2 regions of the Pseudonocardia nantongensis genome follow, and region 2 is predicted to be linked to the other one. Evidence: riboswitches for the same ligand, from Rfam matches in the RefSeq annotation. Region 2 holds a riboswitch; the other holds the start of a gene.

Region 1 (11,081 bases), on a different contig from region 2:
CTGATCGAGGGCACGACCGCCCGGCGCGAGGACTCCGGCGAGCGGGTGAGCCGGTTCGACGTCTCCGCCTTCGGCGCCCCGGGCACCTTCTTCGACCTGTCAACCCTGCACGTGCTCACCGACTCCACGTTGGACCGGCTGCGGGAGCTGGCCCCGGACGCCGACTTCGACCCCCGCCGGTACCGGCCCAACGTGCTCCTGGACGGCACCGCCCCCGGCTTCGTCGAGAACGACTGGCCGGGTTCCGAGGCGCGGATCGGCGCGGTCGACCTGCGGTACTCCTTCGCGACCATGCGCTGCGTGATGACCACCCTGGCGCAGGGCCCGAAGGCCTCCGGGGTGCCCGAGGACCGGAACACGCTGCGGACCGTCGCCAAGCACAACCGGATCGAGATCCCGCAGGTCGGCGGCGTCTGGGCCTGCGCAGGGGTCTACGCCGACGTCCTGGCCGACGGTGAGATCGCCGTCGGCGACGAGCACACCGACCCCGCCTGACGACGCCGGTTCCGTCGCCGGTGCGACCCGCGCCGCCGGTGCCGCCCGCGCCGACGGCGGCAGGTGCGCCGGCGCCGACTTCGGCCCCGAAGGGCACCCTCGCCTCCACCGGGCCCCGGGGTGCCCCTCGGCATGCGCGCCGGTGCGCGCCTCGGTGTTCGCAGAGCGAACGTCTGTACGTTTGGCGAACGATCCGGTAGCCTGGGCTCGACGGAGGTGCGTGATGGACAAGGTGGTGGCGTCCGCCGCGGAGGCGGTCGCCGATATCGGTGACGGTGCGTCGTTGGCGGTCGGTGGGTTCGGGATGTCCGGGGTTCCGACGGTGTTGATCGCGGCGCTGTTGGAGCAGGGCGCGACGGACCTGGAGACGATCTCGAACAACCTGGGTGTGGACGGGTTCGGGCTGGGCACGTTGCTCGCGGCGGGGCGGATCCGGCGCACGATCGGCTCGTACGTGGGCAACAACAAGGAGTTCGCCCGCCAGTACCTGGCCGGGGAGCTGGAGGTGGAGCTGACCCCGCAGGGCACGCTGGCCGAGCGGTTGCGGGCCGGGGGTGCCGGGATCCCGGCGTTCTACACCCCGGCCGGGGTCGGCACGATGGTCGCCGAGGGTGGCCTGCCGTGGCGGCATCACCCGGACGGGACGGTCGCGATCACCTCCCCGCAGAAGGAGGTCCGCGAGTTCGACGGCGCCTCCTACGTCCTGGAGCGGGCGTTGACGCCGGACTTCGGGCTGGTCCACGCCTGGAAGGGTGACCGGCACGGCAACCTCGTCTACCGGCGTTCGGCGCGGAACTTCAACCCCGACAGTGCCGCGGCGGGGCGGGTCACGATCGCCCAGGTCGAGCACCTGCTCGAGCCCGGCGAGATCGACCCCGACGCGGTGCACACCCCCGGCATCCACGTGCACCGGGTACTGCACGTACCCGATGCGGACAAGCCGGTCGAGTTCAGGACGGTGAGCAAGTAGATGGCGCTCTCACGCGACGACATGGCCGCCCGGGTCGCCCGGGAGCTGCCCGACGGCTCCTATGTCAATCTCGGTATCGGGATGCCGACCCTGGTGCCCGGGCACATCCCGGCCGGGCGCACCGTGATCCTGCACTCGGAGAACGGGATCCTCGGCGTCGGCCCCTATCCGACAGACGACGAGGTCGACCCGGACCTGATCAACGCCGGGAAGGAGACCGTCACCGTCAACGACGGCGCCGCCTACTTCGGCTCGGCGGAGTCGTTCGGCCAGATCCGGGCCGGGAAACTCGACGTCGCCGTCCTGGGCGGGATGGAGGTCGCGGTGAACGGGGACCTGGCGAACTGGGCCGTCCCCGGCAAGATGATCAAGGGTATGGGTGGGGCGATGGACCTCGTGCACGGTGCCCGGCAGGTCATCGTGATGATGGACCACGTCGCCAAGGACGGTACGGCGAAGATCGTCGAGAAGTGCCGCCTGCCGATCACCGGCCTGGGCTGCGTCACCAAGATCGTCACCGATCTCGCCGTCATCGACGTCACCCCCGACGGCCTCACCCTGATCGAGACCGCCCCCGGCGTCACCGAAGACGACGTCCGCGACCAGACCGCCGCCCCACTGCACTGACCGTGCAGGCGGAGCGTCAGGCGCGGGGGCCGGGGGCGACGGGCATGTTCGTCAGGCCTCGGACCAGGGTGGACTGGCGGTGGGTCAGCTCGGACGGATCCACCGCCAGCGCCAGGTCCGGGCGGTCGGCGACCAGCTTGCCGATCGCCACCCGGCCCTCGATCCGGGCCAGCTGGGCACCCAGGCAGAAGTGCACGCCGTGCCCGAAGAACACGCCACCCGAGGTGTCCCGGCCCAGGTCGAGCTGGTCCGGACGCTCCACCCAGTCACCGTCCCGGTTGGCGGCCGCCAGGCCGAGCATCACCATCTCCCCCGCCGGGATCGTCACGCCGGAGTAGGTCACCTCCTCGGCGGTGAACCGGATCGGCGCCTGCGCGACCGGTGAGTCGAACCGCAGGAACTCCTCCACCGCGCTCGTGATCAGCGACGGGTCCGCCTGCAGCCGGGCCAGCTCGTCGGGATGCGTGAGCAGGGCCAGCACGCCGTTGCCGATCAGGTTGACCGTCGTCTCGTGCCCGGCGATCAGCAGCATGACCGCCATCGCGACGAGCTCCTCGGAGGAGAGCCGGTCGCCGTCGGTGTCGCTGACCTCGATCAACGACGACAGCAGCGCGTCGTCCGGCTCGGTCCGCTTGCGCGCGATCAGCTCGCTCAGGTAGCCGTACAGCTTGCCCATCGCGGCGTTCTTGTCGTCGGCCGGGGACTCGTCGACCAGCACCGACGACCAGGCCGAGAAGTCGTCACGGTCCTCGGCGGGAACCCCGAGCAGCTCGCAGATCACCTGCACCGGCACCAGGAACGCGTACTCGCGCATCAGGTCCACGGTGCCGTCCTCCGGCATCCGGGCCAGCAGATCCGCGGCGATCTCCTCGACCCGTGGCTGCAGCTCCGACATCCGGCGCACGGTGAACGACCGGCTCACCAGCTTGCGCAGCCGGGTGTGGTCCGGCGGGTCCATCAGGATCATCATCGGGGTCGGCGCCGCCGGCATGTCCGCGCGCTGCTCCTCCGGCAGCGTGTACCGCCAGTCCTTGCTCAGGCGCGGGTCGACGAACGCCTCGCGGACGTCGGCGTGCCGGGTGAGCAGCCACATCTCGCCGTCCGGGAGGGCGAGCTTGCGAACCGGTTCGGATTCCCGCAGGGCGGCGTAGGCGGGGTAGGGATCGCTCCAGAACCCGCCGGTGAACAGCTCGTGCGGGTCGGTGCCGGTGGTGGTCAGCGCCATGGACACCATCATGCCAGCGGCGGTAAGCGCGCGCTTACACCGCGGCGAACCGAGTGATCGAGCACACGTCCGGGTCCAGCGCGACGTCGTCCGGGAGCGGCTTCCCGAGGACGACGGCGGCGGCCACCGCGGCCAGCGCCGGTGCCGACTCGATGCCCGACCCGCCCTGCCCGGCGACGAAGTGGAAGCCGGGGTGCTCCGGGCGGGCCCCCAGCACCGGGCCGCGGTCCGGCGCGAACGTGCGCAGGCCCGCCCACGCGGTGCGCACCGAGCGCAGGCCCAGCGTCGTCGCGGCGCCGACCCGGTCCAGGGCCAGCGCGACGTCGAGCTCGTCCGCGCGGGCGTCACCGGGCTCGGCCGGGGTCTCGTCGGCCGGGGAGACCAGCACCGCGTCGGTCTCGGCCTTGAGGTACCAGCGCTCGGCGGCGTCGGCGGTCAGCGGGAGCGGCGCGGAACCGCCCGCACCGTCCGGGACCCGCAGCCGTGCCGGGTCGGGCGCCGGGCAGGCGGCGATCGTGCGCCGGTAGGGCCGCAACCCCGCGCCCGGGACGCCGGCCAGCGCGGCGACCTGCTCGGTCCACGCGCCGGCCGCGTCGACCACCTCGGCGGCCCGGACCCGCTGCCCGCCCGCGGTGTCCACCGTCCAGCCCGACCCGTCCCGGCTGATCGCGACGGCGCGGGCGTCCCGCAGCACGGTGCCGCCGCGCGCCAGCAGGCCGCGCCGGTAGCCGTCGTGCAGGGCGATCGCGTCGGCGTCGCAGGCGCCGGGGGTCCAGGCTGCGGCCCGCGGCCGGTGCAGCACCGGGCAGCGGGCCACGGCCTCGTCCGGATCGAGCGGCACCGGGGCACCCGGCTCGCCGCGCTGCTCGTCCAGGGTCGCGGCCAGGGCGGCGACGGCCTCGTCGTCCTCGGCCACGGTCAGCACCGGGCGCGGGGCGAGCAGCGGCGGGGTGTCCAGCTCGCGTTCCAGCACCGCGAACCGCGGCCCGGACGCGTCGATCAACGCCCGGAACGGGCCCGCCCCGTGCCCGGGGATGTAGGTGGCCGCGGAGCGGGCGGTGGAGTGCACCGGCAGGTCGTGCTCGGCCTCCAGCAGCGTCACGCGGGCGTGCGCCGCGAGCTCGTAGGCCACCGAGACGCCGGCGATCCCGCCGCCGACCACCACCAGATCCGTGTCCCCGTCCATCACCCACGACGGTAGCCGGATAAACCGGTGGCGCCGCCCGCTGCGGTGGTCCTACCGTTCCGGCCATGCTGATCCGGTTCCTCTGAGCGGCCCGCGGGGCCCGCGCCGACACCTGCCGTGGGCGGGTCGCGGCCGGGGAGTCCCGCATCCCGCCGCCGGCCCGTGACGTCCGTCCCGGCCCGGAACCGACCGCGCCCGCATGCGCGCCCCGCGCACCGGCACGCCTCCGGACCCGCACGTCGTCGCCGGCCCCTCGCGTCCCACCGTCACCAGCACCCGAGCGGGTGCGACCAGCCACGCAGGAGGCCCGTATGCGCACCACCCGACCCAGCACGACCACGACCACGGCCGCCGAGGCCCCGGCCGGCCTCGACACGCAGGCCGTCGGCGAGCAGCCCACCGGGGCTGCGGATCGCCCGGCCAACCGCGCGGAACGGCGGGCGGCCCGCCGGGGCCGCACCGCCGACCACGCGTCCGGCCCGGTAGCGCCCCGCAACACGGGCCGACCCCGCACGCCAAGCCCGCGCACATCCGCACGGACTTCGCGGCGCGGCGCTCCGGCTGACCGGCCGCGCACCCTACGACCCGGTGCCGCACCCCACGCATGGGGTGCGGCACCCGGGAACGGGGTGCGGCAAGCAGGCGAGCGCGGGGCGGGGCTGCGGCGTGCCAGGGTGGCGGGGTGACCGTCACCGTCTGGTGGGCCCGGCCGATCGACCCGTCGGCGCGGCCCGATCTCGCCGCCCTGCTCGACGCGCACGAGCAGCAGCGGATGGCTGCGCTGCGCCGCGACGACGACCGGCACCGCTACCTCGCGGCGCACGCCCTGGCCCGGCTGGTGCTGGCCGGCCGCCTGGACGCCGACCCGGTCACCCTGGACATGGACCGCACCTGCCGTTGCGGGAAGCCGCACGGCAAGCCCCGCCTGGCGGCGCGCGGCGACGACCCCGGGTTCTCGCTGACCCACTCCGGCGACCTGGTCGGGGTGGCGGTGGGCACCGGCCCGGTCGGCGTCGACGTCGACCGGCACCGCCCGCTGTCCGGACTGGACGGGCTGGCCGAGCACGCCCTGTCCACAGCCGAGCGCGCCGCGCACCCGCTGGAGCCGGCGTCGTTCCTGGTCACCTGGACCCGCAAGGAGGCGCTGCTCAAGGCGACCGGTGAGGGCCTGACGCTGCCGATGGACGCGCTCACGCTGAGCCCGCCGGACGGTCCGCCACGGGTGCTGGAGTGGTCCGGTGTCGCGGGCGACTGGTGGGTCGCCGACGTCGCCACCCCGCACGACGACCACCCGGGCGCGGTCGCCGGGCCCGGTCCGGCCACGCCGCCGGTCGAGCTCGCGGACGGCGACGCGGTGCTGTCGGTGCGCCGGGCGACAATGCGGGGGTGAGCAGTCCGGCCGCCCCCGCACGCTGGGTGCTGCACCTGGACATGGACGCGTTCTTCGCCTCCGTCGAGCAGCTCACCCGCCCGACACTGGCCGATCGGCCCGTACTCGTCGGTGGGCTCGGGCCGCGCGGGGTCGTCGCGGGGGCGAGCTACCAGGCGCGGGTGTTCGGGGCCCGCTCGGCGATGCCGATGGGCCAGGCCCGGCGCCGCTGCCCGCACGCCACCGTGCTGCCGCCCCGGTTCCCGCTCTACAAGGCGATCTCCGACGAGGTGATGGGCGTGCTGTCCGGCGCGTCCCCGGTGCTGGAACCGGTGTCGGTGGACGAGGCGTTCCTCGAGCCGCCGGACCTCGCGGGGGCGGACCCGGAGCAGGTGCACCGGTTCGGGACCGAGCTGCGGGCCGCGGTGCGGGAGCGGACCGGCCTGCCGGCCTCGGTCGGGGTCGGGTCCGGCAAGCAGGTCGCCAAGATCGCCTCCGAGCTGGCCAAGCCGGACGGGCTGCTGGTCGTCGCGCACGCCGAGCAGGACGCGGTGCTCGCGCCGCTGCCGGTCCGGTCGCTGTGGGGCATCGGACCGGTGTCCGGCGAGGCCCTGCGCAAGATCGGGATCGACACGATCGGGCAGCTGGCCGCGATGGACACCCGCGAGGTCGCCGGGATCCTCGGCACCGCGATGGGCACCGAGCTGCACCGGCTGGCGCGCGGGATCGACGACCGCCCGGTGGCCCCGCGCGGGGCGGCGAAGCAGATCAGCGCGGAGACCACGTTCGACACCGACCTGACGGCGATGAGCGCGGTGCACGAGGCGATCGGGACGATCGTCGCCGCGGTGCACCGGCGGCTGGTCGCCGACGGCCGGGCCGCCCGGACCGTCACCGTCAAGGCGCGCACCGGGGACTTCGTGACGGCGACCCGGTCGGAGACGACGCCGTTCGCCAGCCGGGAGCTCTCGACGCTGTCCGCGATGGCCCGCCGGCTGGCCGACGCCGCCGTCGGCGAGGGTGGGGTGCGGCTGCTCGGGGTGTCGGTGTCCGGGTTCGACGACGAGCCACCGCTGGCCCTGTTCGACGCCGTCCCCTCCGAGCAGGGCTGGGCGGCGGCCCCGGTCGACCCGACCACGAACGGGCTCCCGCGCACCCCGGTCGAGGAGCCGGTGGAGCCGGACCAGGTGACCGTCGACGACGGTGGCTTCGGCCCGCCGGAGGACGCGAACGGCGCCCGGATCGCCCCCGGTCCGACCCGGCCGGACGGCGAGGGCCCGCCGGAGCCGGAGCGCCCGTGGCGGGCCGGGGACGACGTGCGGCACCCCGAGCACGGGCACGGCTGGGTGCAGGGCGCCGGGCACGGCCGGGTCACCGTGCGCTTCGAGACCGCGGTGACCGGGCCGGGGCGGACCCGGACGCTGGACGCCGCCGACCCCGAGCTGACCCGGGCCGACCCGCTGGACAGCTGGCGCCCTGGGCCGTGAGCACGCCGCACCGCCGGCCGGGCCCGGGCGTGCCAGCACGTGCGCGCGGACACCCCGGCGCGGCGGCGGACACCCGGCGCGGCGGGCGGGGGTCAGCCGATCAGCGGGCTGCGGTGCGGTGGGGCCACCCGGGCCCCGGCCGGGACGCGCACGTCCAGCTCCGGGACGGCACGGGTCAGGCCGTCGAGCACCGAGCCGAGGGCGGCGTCGGCGGCGGGGTCGCCGGACACCAGCAGCACCGCGGCACCGGCCGACCGGCTCGCCGCCCACGCCGACACCCGGGCGACCGCGTCCCGCGGCGTGACCCGCTCGACCCGCCACGCCTCGGCGTAGAACAGGGCGACCGACTCGGGATCGTCGGCCCGGGGCGGGAAGGTGAACACGGTGTCGGCCTCCGCGAGCGGGTCGGCGGGGCCGGTGGCGGGGTCGGCTGCGGTGCCGAGCACCGACAGGACGGGGTTCATCGCAGGTCCTCCTCGAGGGGTCCTCGCCCTCAGCGCGGGAATCGTGCGACGACGGCGCAGTCTCCTGGCTCCCGGATCGTCACGCGCCCCCGGCCTTCCCGTCCGCGTCCGCGGCGGTGACCGTGTGCTGGGGACACGCTCCCCGATGACAGTGGCGGGACCGCGCCGGACTCGCACCGGCTTCCTGCCACCGTCGTCGGGTCGAGCCCATCACGCGGACTGACGACGGTCAACCGATCCCGGCCGACCCCACACCCCGCAGGTGGTCGAGCACGTCGTGCTCGGCGAGGGTGCCGCGCACCGGGCCGTCCGGGGTGTCGCGGACCGCGAGCCGGGTGCCGCGGTGCCGGGCGAGCAGGTCCAGCACGTCCCGGACGGGGGTGTCGGCGCCGAGCACCGGCAGCCCCGGATCCGCCGGGGCGGCGTCGGCGCCGAGCACGGACGGCCCCGGATCGGCCGGGGCGGGGCCCGGGCCGTCGCTCGCGACACCGGTCCCGGCGGCCGGCCGCTCGTCGACCAGCGGCGTGCCCCGCGGCACCAGGGCGCCCTCGACCGGCCGCATCAGCTCGCCGACGGTGACCCGGCGCAGCGCCTCGTCCACCGGGGTGTCGGCGGCGATGTCGATCCCGCGCCGCAACAGCTTGAGCGTGTAGATCGTGTCCCGCGACACCAGGTTGCTCAGCCCGGTGGCCAGCACGACGGCCGCCATCAGCGGCAGGATCAGCGCGTAGTCGCCGGTCAGCTCGAACACGATGAGCACCGCGGTGATCGGCGCGTGCGCGGCCCCGGCGAAGACCGCCGCCATCCCGACCAGGCCGAACGCGCCCGGGTTCAGGTCCAGCGCCGGGAACGCCGCGCTCGCCGCGATCCCGAACGCGGTGCCGGCGGTGCCGCCGACGAACAGCGACGGCGCGAACACCCCGCCCGAGCCGCCGATCCCGATCGTCAGGCTGGACGCGAGGATCTTGCCGACGACCAGGAGCAGCAGGAACCCGAGCGCGTACCGGCTCTCGATCGCGTTCTCCAGCACCGGGTAGCCGACCCCGTACATCTGCGGCAGCGCGAGCAGCAGGGCGCCGAGGAGCAGGCCACCGACCGCGGGGCGCAGCCACTCCGGGCCGCGCCAGACCCGGTCGCAGGCGTCCTCGACGACGTAGAGGATCCGCGCGAAGGCCCAGCCGAGCAGCCCGGCGAGCAGGCCGAGCACGGCGTAGAGCGGCAGGCTCGCGGCACTGCCGAGCTCGAAGTGCGGCAGGGTCAGGATCGCGGTGTCGCCCGCGATCAGCTTCGCGACGACGTTGGCCGTCACCGAGCTGATCACCAGGACGCCGAACGCCTCGGCGCTGAACGAGCGCAGGATCAGCTCCAGCCCGAACACCACACCGGAGATCGGCGCGTCGAACGTCGCGGAGATCCCGCCGGCGGCGCCGCAGCAGACCATCAGCACCATCCGGGTGGAGGGCACCCGCAGCCACTGCCCGATCGCCGAGCCCAGCGCGGAGCCGATCTGCACGATCGGGCCCTCCCGGCCGACCGAGCCGCCGGTGCCGATGCAGATCCCGGAGGCGAGCGCCTTCACCCCGGCCACCGTCGCCGGGATCCGGCCCCCGTTGCGGGCGACGGCGACCATCACCTCGGGGACGCCGTGGCCGCGGGCCTCCGGCGCGAACCGCTGGACCAGCGGGCCGTACACGAGCCCGCCGAGCACCGGAGCGACCAGCAGGAACCAGAACCCCAGTACGGGCAGGTGGGTCGAGGCCACCCGGCCGGCGTCGGAGAAGTCCGCGCGGCCGGTGACCAGCCAGGTCACCCCGAGGATCAGCTCGTGGAACAGCACCGATCCGAGGCCTGCCCCGAGGCCGATGATCAGCGCGAGGCCGACCAGGCCGGGACGGGTGCCGACCAGGGTGCGGTGCAGGGCGCGGCCGGCACCGCGCGGGCCCGCGAGGGCGCCGCCGGTCATCTCCTCCGGCATGCCGCCGAGGGTTGCATATTGCACGATTGCAGTGTGCAACCTGTTGCCGGGCTCACGACCCGACGGGTGCCTCCAGGCCGGCCACCGGCCCGATCACCACGATCGCCGGCGGGCTGATCTCGTGCTCGGCCGCGACCCGCGCGGCCGTCGCCAGGGTGCCGCGCACGCTGCGCTGGATGCGGGTGGTGCCGTCCTGCACGATCAGCATCGGGGTCTGCGGGTCCCGGCCGTGCTCGACGAGCACCTCGGCGAACCGGCCGAGCCGCTCGACGGCCATCATGAGCACGATCGTCCCGCGCATCCGGCCGAGCGCCGCCCAGTCGGTGAGGCTGCGCGGGTCCTCCGGGGCGACGTGCCCGGACACCACGACGATCTCGTGCGCCACCCCGCGGTGCGACACCGGCGTCCCGGCGACGGCGGGGGCGGCGAACGCGCTGGTGATCCCGGGGACGACGGTGACCGGCACCCCGGCCGCGGCGCAGGCCTGGACCTCCTCGAACCCGCGGCCGTAGACGAACGGGTCACCGCCCTTGAGCCGGACGACGAACCTGCCGGCCCTGGCGTGCTCGATCAGCAGCTCGTTGATCCGTTCCTGGGCCATCGCGCGGCCATAGGGGATCTTGGAGGCGTCCACGACCTCGACGTCGGCCGGGAGCTCGTCGATCAGGTCCCGCGGGCCCAGCCGGTCGGCGACGACGACCTGCGCCCGGGACAGCATCCGCCGGCCGCGCACGGTGATCAGCTCGGGGTCGCCGGGACCGCCCCCGACCAGCGCGACGCCGGCCTGCGGGGGCTCCGCGTCCTCGTCCACGGCACCGGACTGCAGCGCCTCGACCAGCGCGGTCCGCACGGCGGCCGACCGGCGGTGCGCGCCGCGGGCCAGTACGCCGACGGTGAGCCCGTCGTGCGCACCGGTAGCCGGGGTGACCGCGCTGCCGGCGGCGCCGTCGTCGGCGCGCACGCAGAAGATCCGGTTCCGCTCGGCCTCGGCGGTGACGGCGGCGTTCACGGCCGGGTCGTCGGTGGCCGCGATGGCGTACCAGGCACCCTCCAGGTCGCCGTCGGTGTAGCGGCGGGCGGTCCAAGTGACCTCCCGGGCCGACGCCATCCCCTCGACGGCCGGGGTCACCTCGGGCGAGACGACCTCGACGACCGCGCCGGACGCGATCAGGCGGGCGGTCCGGCGCTGGGCGACCTGCCCCCCGCCGACGACGACCGCCCGGCGTCCGGACAGGTCCAGGCCGACCAGGTACTGCTCGTGCTGCGCGCTCAACGACGTTCCT
Region 2 (11,081 bases):
CCGCCGCGCTGCCTCGCGGCGCTGCGCCGCATCGCCGACCGGCACGGTGTGCTGCTGGTCGCCGACGAGATCGCCACCGGCTTCGGGCGGACCGGGGCGCGGTTCGCGGTCGAGCACGCCGGTGTCGAACCGGACGTGCTGTGCCTGGGCAAGGCGCTGACCGGCGGCTACCTCACCCTCGCCGCGGTGCTGTGCAGCGGGCGGGTCGCCGAGGCGGTCACCCGCTCCCCGCAGCGGGCCCTGCTGCACGGCCCGACGTTCATGGCCAACCCGCTCGCGTGTGCGGTCGCCGCCGCCTCGCTGTCGCTGCTCACCCCGGCGGTCACCGACCGGGTCGCGGAGATCGGCCGCGAGCTGTCCGCGGCGCTCGCCCCGGCCGCGGAGCTGCCCGCGGTGCGCGAGGTCCGGGTACTGGGAGCCGTCGGCGTGGTGGAGCTGGCCGGCCCGGTCGACGTCGGCGCGGTGACCCGGGCCGCCCTGGAGCGGAGCGTCTGGGTGCGCCCGTTCCGCAACCTCGTCTACACGATGCCGCCCTACGTCACCGGTCCGGACGAGATCGCCGCGATCGGGGCGGCCGTCACGGGCGCGATCGCGCAGGTGCACCGATGACCGCCATGACCGACTGGCTGACCCGGGCCGCGCAGGGCCGGGCCCGCGCCGGCGTCGTCCGGGCCACCGACGTGCGGCGCAACCCGCAGTCCCGGCCGGGCCTGCTCGACCTGGCCTCGAACGACTACCTGGGCCTGGCCGACGACCCGCGGGTGCGGGAGGCCGCCGTCGCGGCGGTCGGACGGTTCGGCACCGGCGCCCGGGCCTCACGGGTCGTCACCGGGACCACCGCCGGGCACGCCGAGCTGGAGCACGAGCTCGCCCGCCTGACCGGGCAGCCGTCCTGCCTGACCTTCTCCAGCGGGTACACCGCGAACGTCGGCCTGCTCACCGCGCTCGGCGACCCGGAGACCCTGTTCGTGTCCGACGCCCACGCGCACGCCTCGCTGGTCGACGGCGCCCGGCTCGCGCGGTCACCGGTGGCGATCTGCCCGCACGCCGACCTCGCCGCACTCGAGCGGCTGCTGCGCGAGCGCGCTGAGCCGCGCGCCGTCGTGGTGGTCGAGTCGCTGTACTCGGTGCTCGGCGACGCCGCCGACCTCGGCCGGATCGCCGCCCTGTGCGCCGAGCACGACGCGCTGCTGGTCGTCGACGAGGCCCACGGCGTGGGCGTCGCCGGGCACGGCCGGGGCGCGGTCCACGCCGCCGGGCTCGCCGGCGCCGAGCACGTCGTGCTGACCGCGACGCTGTCGAAGGCCCTCGGCGCGCAGGGCGGGGCGGTGCTGGGCCCGCCGGGGCTGCGCGCGCACCTGGTCGACACGGCCCGGACGTTCCTGTTCGACACCGCGCTGGCCCCGGCCGCCGCTGCGGCGGCCGCACAGGCCTGCCGGATCGTCCGCCGCGAGCCGGAGCGGGTCGCGGCACTGCACCGGATCGCCCGGGCGATCGCCGGCGCGGCGGGCGTCGAGCACGCCCCGGGAGCGGTGCAGTCGTTGCCGGTGGGGGCTCCGGAGGCCGCCCTCGACGCCGCCGCCCGGCTGTTCGACGACGGCGTGGTCGTCGGGTGCTTCCGGCCGCCGAGCGTGCCCGACGGCGTGTCCCGGCTGCGGCTCGTCGCCCGGGCGACCCTCGACCCGGACCGGGCCGCCGAGACCGCCCACCGGGCCGCCACCCTCGCCGCCGCGTCCTCCTCCGCCCTCACCGGAGCCCCCGGGTGAGCATCCTGGCGGTGACCGGCACCGACACCGGGGTCGGCAAGACGATCGTCACAGCGGCACTGGCGGCCGGCCCGGCCGCGCGCGGGGAGACGGTGGCGGTGTACAAGCCCACCCAGGCCGGGACCGAGGACGGCCGGGGTGACGTCGACGTGGTCCGCGAGCTGGCGGGTGTCGCGACCGCGGTGGAGGGGATCCGGCTGGCGCACCCGATGGCCCCGGTCGCGGCCGCACGGCGCGCCGGGACCACCCTGCCCGACCTCGCCGAGCACGTGGCGGCCGTCGAGGATCTCGCCGCCGACCACGACCACGTCCTGGTCGAGGGCGCGGGCGGGCTGCTCGTCGAGCTGGACGGGCACGGTCGCACGCTCGCCGACCTCTCCACCGCCCTGTCGGCCTCGGCGGTCGTGGTCTGCCGCAGCGGGTTGGGCACGCTCAACCACACCGCGCTCACCGTGGAGGCCCTGACCCGCCGGCAGATCGCGGTCGCCGGGCTGGTGATCGGTTCCTGGCCGGCCGCGCCGTCGGAGATCGAGCGCTCGAACCGGGCGGTACTCGACCACGCCTCCGGCGCAGGGCTCGACCGCGTCTCCGGCGATCTGCCCGGCCCCGCCTCCGGCGGCCTGCTCGGCGCCGTGCCGGACGGAGCGGGTCGGCTCGATCCCGCGCGGTTCCGCGCCGAGGCGCCCGGCTGGCTCCGGTCGCCGTTCGACCACCGACCGGTCGCACCACCACGATCCGCACGGGTTTGCTGCGTTCACACGAGGTCGGGTCCCGTGTGAACGCAGCAAAACCGTGCGGATCCTCGGCGCCGGGGCGGGGGCGTGCCTCGGGGCCCGCCTTATAGGGGTATCGAACGTGTGGTGGCCCAACATGTAGTGTTCGCCGTGCTGGTGGTTCACCGGTCCGCACGGGCCGGTGAGGCAAGAGGGAACCCGGTGCGACTCCGGGACTGCCCCGCAGCGGTGAACGGGAACGATCGCCGTCACGAGCACTGGGAGCCCGCCTCCCGGGAAGCGACGGCCAGTAGGCCCGTGAGTGGTTATCGAGGTCCTGACCGCGATTTCCACTCACGGGGCGGCTCCGCCGCCCACGCCCGTGAGTCCGAAGACCTGCCACCGGTGCGCGCACCGACCGGTGCGTGCAGCTCCGGGGCCCCGCGGGCGGGCGCCAGGGTGTGGTGGGTCGCGTCGCCGGCCCCTGCCTCCTCCCGCGCGCCGGGTCACGGACCGACGGCGACTCGCGAGGAGAGAGACCCGTGACCGCATCCACCGCTCCCCCCGCGCCGGCGCACGGCGTGGCCGCGACCGGCCTGCGCGTGATCCGGCGCGATGGCACCGAGACCACGTTCGACGCCTCCAAGATCACGGTGGCGATGACCAAGGCGTTCCTCGCCGCCGAGGACACCGCGGGGGACACCGCGCACTCGTCCCGGCGCCACCACCTCGTCGGTGAGCTGACCGACCAGGTCGTCACGGCGCTGCACCGCCACCCGGCCCCGGTCGTGCACGTCGAGCAGATCCAGGACCAGGTGGAGCTGGCCCTGATGCGCGGCGGGCACCACAAGGTCGCGCGCTCCTACGTGCTCTACCGGGAGCAGCACGCGCAGGCCCGCGGCGGCAGCGACAGTGACGCCCCCGCCCACGCCGCCACCGCCACCGCCACCGCACCGGTCGTGCACGTCACGCAGCCGGACGGCACCCGGACCCCGCTGGACCGCGACCGCGTCGAGACCGTGCTGGCTGAGGCCCTCGACGGGATCGACGACGTCGAGGCCGCACCGGTGCTGGCCGAGCTGGACCGCACCGTCTACGACGGCATCACCGCCGACGAACTCGCCCAGGGGCTGGTGATGGCGGCCCGCACGCTGGTGGAGCGGGAGCCGGACTACTCGCTGGTCGCGTCCCGGCTGCTGGCCGACCGGCTGCGCGCCGAGGCGGTCTCGCACCTGGTCGGCTCGCCCGCGACCCCGGACCAGGCCACGATGGCCCGGGACTACGCGTCCTACTTCCGGGACTACCTGCGACACGCCATCGGGATCGGACTGGTCGACCCCGAGCTCGCGACGTTCGACCTGGGCCGGGTCACCGCCGCGCTGCGCCCGGAGCGGGACCTGGAGATCGGCTTCCTCGGGCTGCAGACCCTCTACGACCGCTACCTGCTGCACGAGCGCGGCACCCGGTTCGAGCTGCCGCAGGCGTTCTTCCTGCGGGTCGCGATGGGCCTGGCGATCCGGGAGGACGACCGCGAGGCTCGGGCGATCGAGTTCTACGAGCTGCTGTCGAGCTTCGACTTCATGGCCTCCACCCCGACCCTGTTCAACTCCGGAACCACCCGGGCGCAGCTGTCGTCGTGCTTCCTCACCACGGTCGACGACGACCTCGAGTCGATCTTCGGCGGCTACCGGAACAACGCGCTGCTCGCGAAGTACTCCGGCGGGCTGGGCAACGACTGGACCCCGGTCCGCGGCCTCGGCGCGCACATCCGCGGCACCAACGGCGTCTCGCAGGGCGTCGTGCCGTTCCTCAAGATCGCCGGGGACACCGCGGTCGCGGTCAACCAGGGCGGCAAGCGCAAGGGCGCGGCGTGCGCGTACCTGGAGACCTGGCACATCGACGTCGAGGAGTTCCTCGACCTGCGCAAGAACACCGGCGACGACCGCCGGCGCACGCACGACATGAACACCGCGAACTGGGTGCCGGACGAGTTCCTGCGCCGGGTCGACGCGGACGGCGAGTGGACGCTGTTCTCCCCGGACGAGGTGCCCGACCTGCACGACCTCTACGGCGCCGCGTTCGCGCAGCGGTACCGGGAGTACGAGGCCGCGGCACTGCGGGGCGAGATCCGGGTGCACCGGACCGTCGGTGCGGTGGACCTGTGGCGGCGGATGCTGACCGTGCTGTTCGAGACCGGACACCCGTGGATCACGTTCAAGGACCCGTGCAACCTGCGCAGCCCGCAGCAGCACGCCGGGGTGGTGCACTCGTCGAACCTGTGCACCGAGATCACGCTGAACACCCGCGCCGGGGACGACGACGGTGAGGTGGCGGTCTGCAACCTCGGCTCGGTGAACCTGGCCGCGCACGTGACGCGTGACGGGCTCGACGCCGGCAAGCTGCGCCGCACGGTGACCACCGCGGTCCGCATGCTGGACGACGTCGTCGACATCAACTTCTACACGATCCCGGAGGCCCGCCGGTCCAACCTGCGGCACCGCCCCGTCGGGCTCGGGATGATGGGCTTCTCCGACGCCCTGTTCACCCAGCGGATCGCCCCGGGCAGCGACGCGGCCGTCGAGTTCGCCGACTCGAGTGCCGAGGCGCTGAGCTACCACGCGATCGCGGCGTCGTCGGACCTCGCGGTCGAGCGCGGCCGCTACGCCAGCTTCGACGGGTCGCTGTGGAGCCGCGGGGTGCTGCCGATCGACTCCCTGGAACTGCTCGCCCAGGCCCGCGGCGACGGCGAGCTGACCCTCGACCGGTCGTCCACGCTGGACTGGGGCGGCCTCCGGGAGACGGTGCGCACCCAGGGGATGCGCAACTCCAACGTGCTGGCGATCGCGCCGACCGCGACGATCTCCAACATCTGCGGCGTCGGGCAGTCGATCGAGCCGATCCACCTGAACCTGTACGTGAAGTCCAACATGTCCGGCGACTTCACCGTGGTGAACCCGCACCTGGTCCGCGACCTCAAGGAACGCGGGCTGTGGGACGAGGTGATGGTCGCGGACCTGAAGTACTTCGACGGCAGCCTGGCCGAGATCGACCGGGTGCCGACGGACCTCAAGGAGCTGTACGCGACCGCCTTCGAGATCGAGCCGCGGTGGCTGATCGCCGCCGCGTCGCGGCGGCAGAAGTGGCTCGACCAGGCGCAGTCGCTGAACCTGTACCTGGCCGGGCCGAGCGGCCGGAAGCTCGACGAGCTGTACCGGCTGGCCTGGCGCAGCGGCCTGAAGACCACCTACTACCTGCGGACCCGGGCCGCGACGTCGGTGGAGAAGTCCACGCTCAAGGGCACCGACGGCCGGCTCACCGGCGTGCCGAGCTCCCCGGCCGCGTCCGTGCCCGCCGCCGCCTGCTCGATCGACGACCCCGACTGCGAGGCCTGCCAGTGACCACTGTGGAGAACAACGCCGACACCACCGGCCTGGGTGAGATCGACCGCGGCGCCGCCCCGATCGACGCCGACGACAAGCGCATGATCAACGCCCGGTCGGACGTCAACCAGCTCCTGCCGCTCAAGTACCACTGGGCCTGGGACAAGTACCTGGCCGGCTGCGCCAACCATTGGATGCCGACCGAGGTCGCGATGCAGGCCGACATCGCGCTGTGGCGCACCCCGGGCGGCCTGACCGACGACGAGCGGCTGATGCTCACCCGCAACCTCGGCTTCTTCGCCACCGCGGAGTCGCTGGTCGCCAACAACATCGTGCTCGCCGTCTACCGGCACCTCACCAACCCCGAGTGCCGTCAGTACCTCCTGCGCCAGTCGTTCGAGGAGGCCGTGCACACGCACACCTTCCAGTACGTCTGCGAGAGCCTCGGCCTGGACGAGGGCGAGCTGTTCAACGCGTACCGCACGGTCCCGTCGATCACCGAGAAGGACTCCTGGGCGCTGCGCTGGACCCAGGCGCTGTCCGATCCGGACTTCGTCACCGGCACGCAGGAGAACGACCGGGCGTTCCTGCGCGACCTGATCGCGTTCTACGTGGTCTTCGAGGGCATGTGGTTCTACACCGGGTTCGCCCAGATCCTGGCGCTGGGCCGGCGGAACAAGATGGTCGGCGTCGCCGAGCAGTACCAGTACATCCTGCGCGACGAGTCGATCCACCTGAACTTCGGCATCGACTGCATCAACCAGATCAAGATCGAGAATCCACACCTGTGGACGGCGGAGTTCGTCGCCGAGATCCGGGCCATGCTGCACGAGGCGTGCGAGCTGGAGGTCGCCTACGCCCACGACACCATGCCCCGCGGGATGCTCGGCCTGACCGCGCAGACCTGCGAGCAGTACCTGCGGTTCATCACCGACCGCCGGGCCGAGCAGATCGGGCTGGCCCCGCTGTTCGGGCAGGCCGACAACCCGTTCCCGTGGATGAGCGAAGCGATGGACCTGCGCAAGGAGAAGAACTTCTTCGAGACGCGGGTGACCGAGTACCGCAGCGGCGGCTCGCTGGAGTGGGACTGACCGCACGACCGGTAGCGCCCCGTCCGCCACGGCGCGACACGTGATCGCCGCACGGGTGTCGATCGGTGCCGAGGATGGCACCGATCGGCACTCGGGAGACGATCACGGCTACCGGCGGGACCCGCACCCGGCCGTCGTCGGGCCCGGTGGCCTCCGGGCCGCCACGGCGGAGGGCAGGCGCACCGGATCGGCGTTCCGCGGAACGCGGCGCTGACGCCCGGCGGCTGGCCGAGGCGCCGATCTTCCGGGCGGTGTAGAGCGCGAACAGCTCGGTGAGGATCCGCGGGGGGCCGACCAGCCGTCGGAGAGCACGTGGCGTGACGTCACGCCGAAGGGTGTCGTCCTGTCGTTGTCCGGAGTGATCCGCCTGCCCTGTACGCGTGACGGACGACGGGTGCACTCAGCCCGCGTTGCGGTCACCGTCCGGGTCGAGCAGGTCCGGGTCGGGCGCGTCCCGGCCACGCCAGCGGGCGAGTACCGCGGGGTCGGCGCCGGCGTGTGCCAGCACCCGCAGCGCCACCGCCCGGGCGGCCCGGTCCGGCGGGTCCACCGGGCGGGGGCCCGGCTCCTCCCCGGCCGCGACGGCCCGGACGACCTCGGCGGTCACCGCCTGCTGCACCGGGTCGCCGAACCGGTCGAGCAGCCGGTCGAAGGCGGCCGAGCGCCCGGCGTCGAACGGGCGGGGGTGGCCGGTCAGGTCGGTCAGCGGGTGCGCCGGGTACAGGTGCGCGCAGGGCAGGAACCCCTCCGGCACCGGGACCGTCGCCGCGTGCGTGCGGTCGGCCCGCAGGATGTGCGGGAGCAGGTGGGTGTGCGGGCCGTCCGGCGAGCGCCCGTCCGGCGGCGGGATCGGGGCGTACACCTCGGTCCGGCCGAGCGCCGTCGTGAACACCCGGTGCGGGCCGGCGGCGACCACGGCGGCGTTCACCTCCGCGCCGTGCGGGCGCCCCTCGGCCGCGCGCAGGACGGCGAGCAGCTCCGGATCGGCGGTACGGATGCAGACGTCCACCGTGGGCGTGCCCATCCCGAGATCGACGAGCACCGCGTCGCGGTCGGCGGCACGCAGCGCGCCCCGGTCAGGCCCGAGCCCGGTCACCACGGTGCGCGCCGCGCCCTGCGCGGCGTCGGCCGGCAGGCACAGCGCGACGGCGTGGTTCCAGTGGTCCTCCGGGCCGACCGGGGTGCGGTAGGCGAGCGCGCGGGTCGCCGGCGGCGCGTCGAGCCGGATCCCGCCCCGGTCGGTGACGACGGCCCCGCCACCGGTCCGCACCGGCTCGTCCGGGAGCCGGACGAACTCCGCGATCGCCCCCGGCGCGCCCATGCTCCAGCCCGCGTCCGGGTCGGCCAGATGATCGGCCAGCAGCTCCGCGACGGCGTTCATTCCCACACCCTGCCTCTCCCGCCGGAGGGGTCGACGCCTCCGGACCTCGGTTGCATCCTCACCGCGCACCCACCCGGTCCCAGCGGCGTCCCCACCACAGCACCGTCCCGGCGGTCAGCACCACCGCGACCGAGGGCACCAGCACCACCTGCGGGGCCGCGAACAGGTACTCCCGGCCCTCGGCCACCATCGCACCCCACTCGGCGGTCGGCGGCTGCACGCCGAGCCCGAGGAACGACAGCCCGGACACCGTCAGCAGCGTCCCGGCGAACCGGACGCAGGCGTGCGCGAGCAGCGGCGGGACCACGTTGCGACCGACGTGTCCCACCAGCACCCGCACCGGACCGGCACCCAGCGCCACCGCCGCGCCCACGTACTCGCGACCGGACTCGACGAGCGCCAGCAGGAAGGTCTGCCGGGCGAACGGGGTCCAGCCGATCAGCCCGATCGCGATCATCAACGACCCGGCGCCGGGGCCGAGCGCGACGGCGGCGAGCAGCCCGAACAGCACGACGGGCAGCGCGGCGAGCACGTCGACCAGCCGCATCGCCGCGCGGCCGAGCGCTCCGGTCGCCGCGGCGGCCAGCCCGACCGCGACCCCGACCACGCCGGTGACCAGCACCGTCAGCACGCTGATCCCGATCGTGAGCCGGCCGCCCGCGACGAGCCGGGACAGCAGGTCCCGGCCGAGCTGGTCGGTGCCCAGCGGGTGGGCGAGCGACGGCCCGGCCAGCAGCGCGCCGAAGTCCACCTCGTCCGGGGCCGGCAGCACGGCCGGGGCCACCAGGAGCACGAACCCCACCAGCCCGGCGACGACAACCGGCCCCCGTGGACCCGTACGCCGCCCGGCGTGGTCCGGCTGACGAGTCCCGGAGCTCGCCGACCGCGTTCCGCGGAACGTTCCGGGCCTCATCGGGCGCGTTCCGCGGAACGCAGCACCGGGTCGGTCGCGACCGCCAGCACCTCGACCAGCACCCCGGCCGTCACCGCCACCGCGACGACCAGCATCGTCCCGGCCTGCAGCACCGGCAGGTCCTGGGCCAGCACCGCGGCGTGCAGCAACCGGCCCAGCCCGGGGATGCCGAACACCACCTCGACCACCACCGAGCCCCCGAGCAGCCCGGCCACGAACATCCCGGACAGCGCGGTCACCGACGTCGTCGCCAGCCGGGCGCCGTGCCGCCAGAGCACCGCGTGCGACCCGAGCCCCTTCGCCCGCGCGACGGCGACGTGCGGGCGGCCCAGCACGGCCGCCGTCTCGGCCCGGACCAGCTGCGCGGCCAGCGCCCCCGGGTAGGCCGCCAGCGTCAGCACCGGCAGCACCAGGTACTGCGGGCCGCCCCAGCCGACCGCGGGCAGCGCCCCGGCGTACACGGCGAACAGCAGCACCAGGCACGGCGCGAGCACGAACTCCGGCACCGCCACCCCGGCGATCGTGCCGGCCCCCAGGAGCCGGTCCAGCGGGCCGCCCGGCCGCCGGGCCGCGTACGCCCCGGCCGGGATGCCGACCGCCGCGGCGACCGCCAGCGCGAGCACCGCGAGCAGCCCGGAGACCGCGGCCGCGTCACCGACCTGTGCGGCGACCGGCGCCCGGGACACGTAGCCGAACCCGAGGTCACCGCGCAGCAGCGTGCCGAGCCAGCGCAGGTACTGCTCCGACAGCGGCGCGTCCAGGCCGACCGAGGCCCGGATCCGGGCCTCGGTCGCCGGGTCCGGCACCGCGTCGGCGGACCGGGCGCGCAGCACCGCCCGCGCCGGGTCGGTCCCGACCAGCCGCGGCAGTGCGAAGATCGGGACCGACGCCAGCAGCAGCACGAACGGCACCGGGACGAGCCGGCGCAGCAGCAGGGCGGTCAGGGCTCGGCGCTCCACCGTCGAGTCGTTCGCGAACGCAGCTCGGCTCAGCTCACCGGCGTGAGCTGCGGCAGCACCGGGTCGGTCTGCAGCGGGTCCGGGACGAATCCGGTCGCCCCGCGCAGCACCGCCGTGTTGAGCGGGTGCACCACCATCACGCCGACGGCGCCCCGGCTCAGCAGCTCGGCGGCCTCGGTGAACAGCCGCTGCCGCTGCTCGGGGTCGACGGTGCCGTCCAGCCGGTCGATCAGAGCGTCGTAGGCGGGGTTGCAGTACTGGTCGATGGCGTAGCTGCCGTCGCAGGTGTAGTCCGACCCGAGCGTGCTGGCCGCGTCCGGGAAGTCGGAGAGGTAGCTGCGCGAGTTCAGGAACATGTCGTAGCGGCCGGCGAGCACCTCGGGCTCCTGCGCCTCGTAGTTGCCCACCGTGATCTCGACCCGGACCCCGGCCGCGCCGAGCATCGCCTGGATGGCGTTCGCCAGCACGGGCAGCTCGGGGCGGTTCGGGAACGTCCACAACCGCACGGTCAGCGGGTTCTGCGGGCCGTACCCGGCCTCGGCGAGCAGCTGCGTCGCCCGCTCGACGTCCGCACCCGGCGGCGGGGTGGTCGCGCCCCACGGCACCGCGGCCCCGAACAGGTCCGATGCGGGCGCGGCCCCGCCGGCGAGCACCTGCTCGGCGAGCACCGGCCGGTCGATCGCGGCGGTCACCGCCTGCCGCACCCGGACGTCGTCGAACGGCGGTGCGGACTGGTTGAGCTGCAGTGGCACCGTGCGCGCCACCGGGTACTCGACGACCTCGGCGCCGGCCGAGCGGACCTGCTCCAGCTGGGCCTGCGGCAGCCCCTCGGCGAACTGGACGTCCCCGGCCTGCACCGCGAGCGCGCGGGCCTGTGG

The links. A riboswitch is a leader RNA that binds a small molecule or an ion and turns the genes downstream of it on or off. The one in region 2 is predicted to bind cobalamin.
Region 1: another riboswitch for cobalamin. It lies ahead of ACLFMI_RS12030 (hypothetical protein); the one in region 2 lies ahead of ACLFMI_RS07815 (ribonucleoside-diphosphate reductase subunit alpha).

The regions. Positions count from the first base shown of each region.
Region 1 covers NZ_JBKGXT010000009.1:120,778-131,858, forward strand. The annotation lists gene ACLFMI_RS11995 (MOSC domain-containing protein) at 1-495, shown strand, start outside; gene ACLFMI_RS12000 (CoA transferase subunit A) at 719-1,465, shown strand; gene ACLFMI_RS12005 (3-oxoacid CoA-transferase subunit B) at 1,466-2,092, shown strand; gene ACLFMI_RS12010 (cytochrome P450 family protein) at 2,109-3,317, opposite strand; gene ACLFMI_RS12015 (NAD(P)/FAD-dependent oxidoreductase) at 3,352-4,503, opposite strand; gene ACLFMI_RS12020 (4'-phosphopantetheinyl transferase family protein) at 5,186-5,893, shown strand; gene ACLFMI_RS12025 (DNA polymerase IV) at 5,890-7,359, shown strand; gene ACLFMI_RS12030 (hypothetical protein) at 7,452-7,823, opposite strand; cobalamin riboswitch at 7,860-8,033, opposite strand; gene ACLFMI_RS12035 (chloride channel protein) at 8,053-9,822, opposite strand; gene cobA (uroporphyrinogen-III C-methyltransferase) at 9,851-11,071, opposite strand.
Region 2 covers NZ_JBKGXT010000005.1:214,512-225,592, forward strand. The annotation lists gene bioA (adenosylmethionine--8-amino-7-oxononanoate transaminase) at 1-609, shown strand, start outside; gene ACLFMI_RS07805 (8-amino-7-oxononanoate synthase) at 606-1,766, shown strand; gene bioD (dethiobiotin synthase) at 1,763-2,545, shown strand; cobalamin riboswitch at 2,641-2,897, shown strand; gene ACLFMI_RS07815 (ribonucleoside-diphosphate reductase subunit alpha) at 3,022-5,877, shown strand; gene ACLFMI_RS07820 (ribonucleotide-diphosphate reductase subunit beta) at 5,874-6,950, shown strand; gene ACLFMI_RS07825 (DUF6925 family protein) at 7,351-8,331, opposite strand; gene ACLFMI_RS07830 (ABC transporter permease) at 8,390-9,133, opposite strand; gene ACLFMI_RS07835 (ABC transporter permease) at 9,241-10,203, opposite strand; gene ACLFMI_RS07840 (ABC transporter substrate-binding protein) at 10,233-11,081, opposite strand, start outside.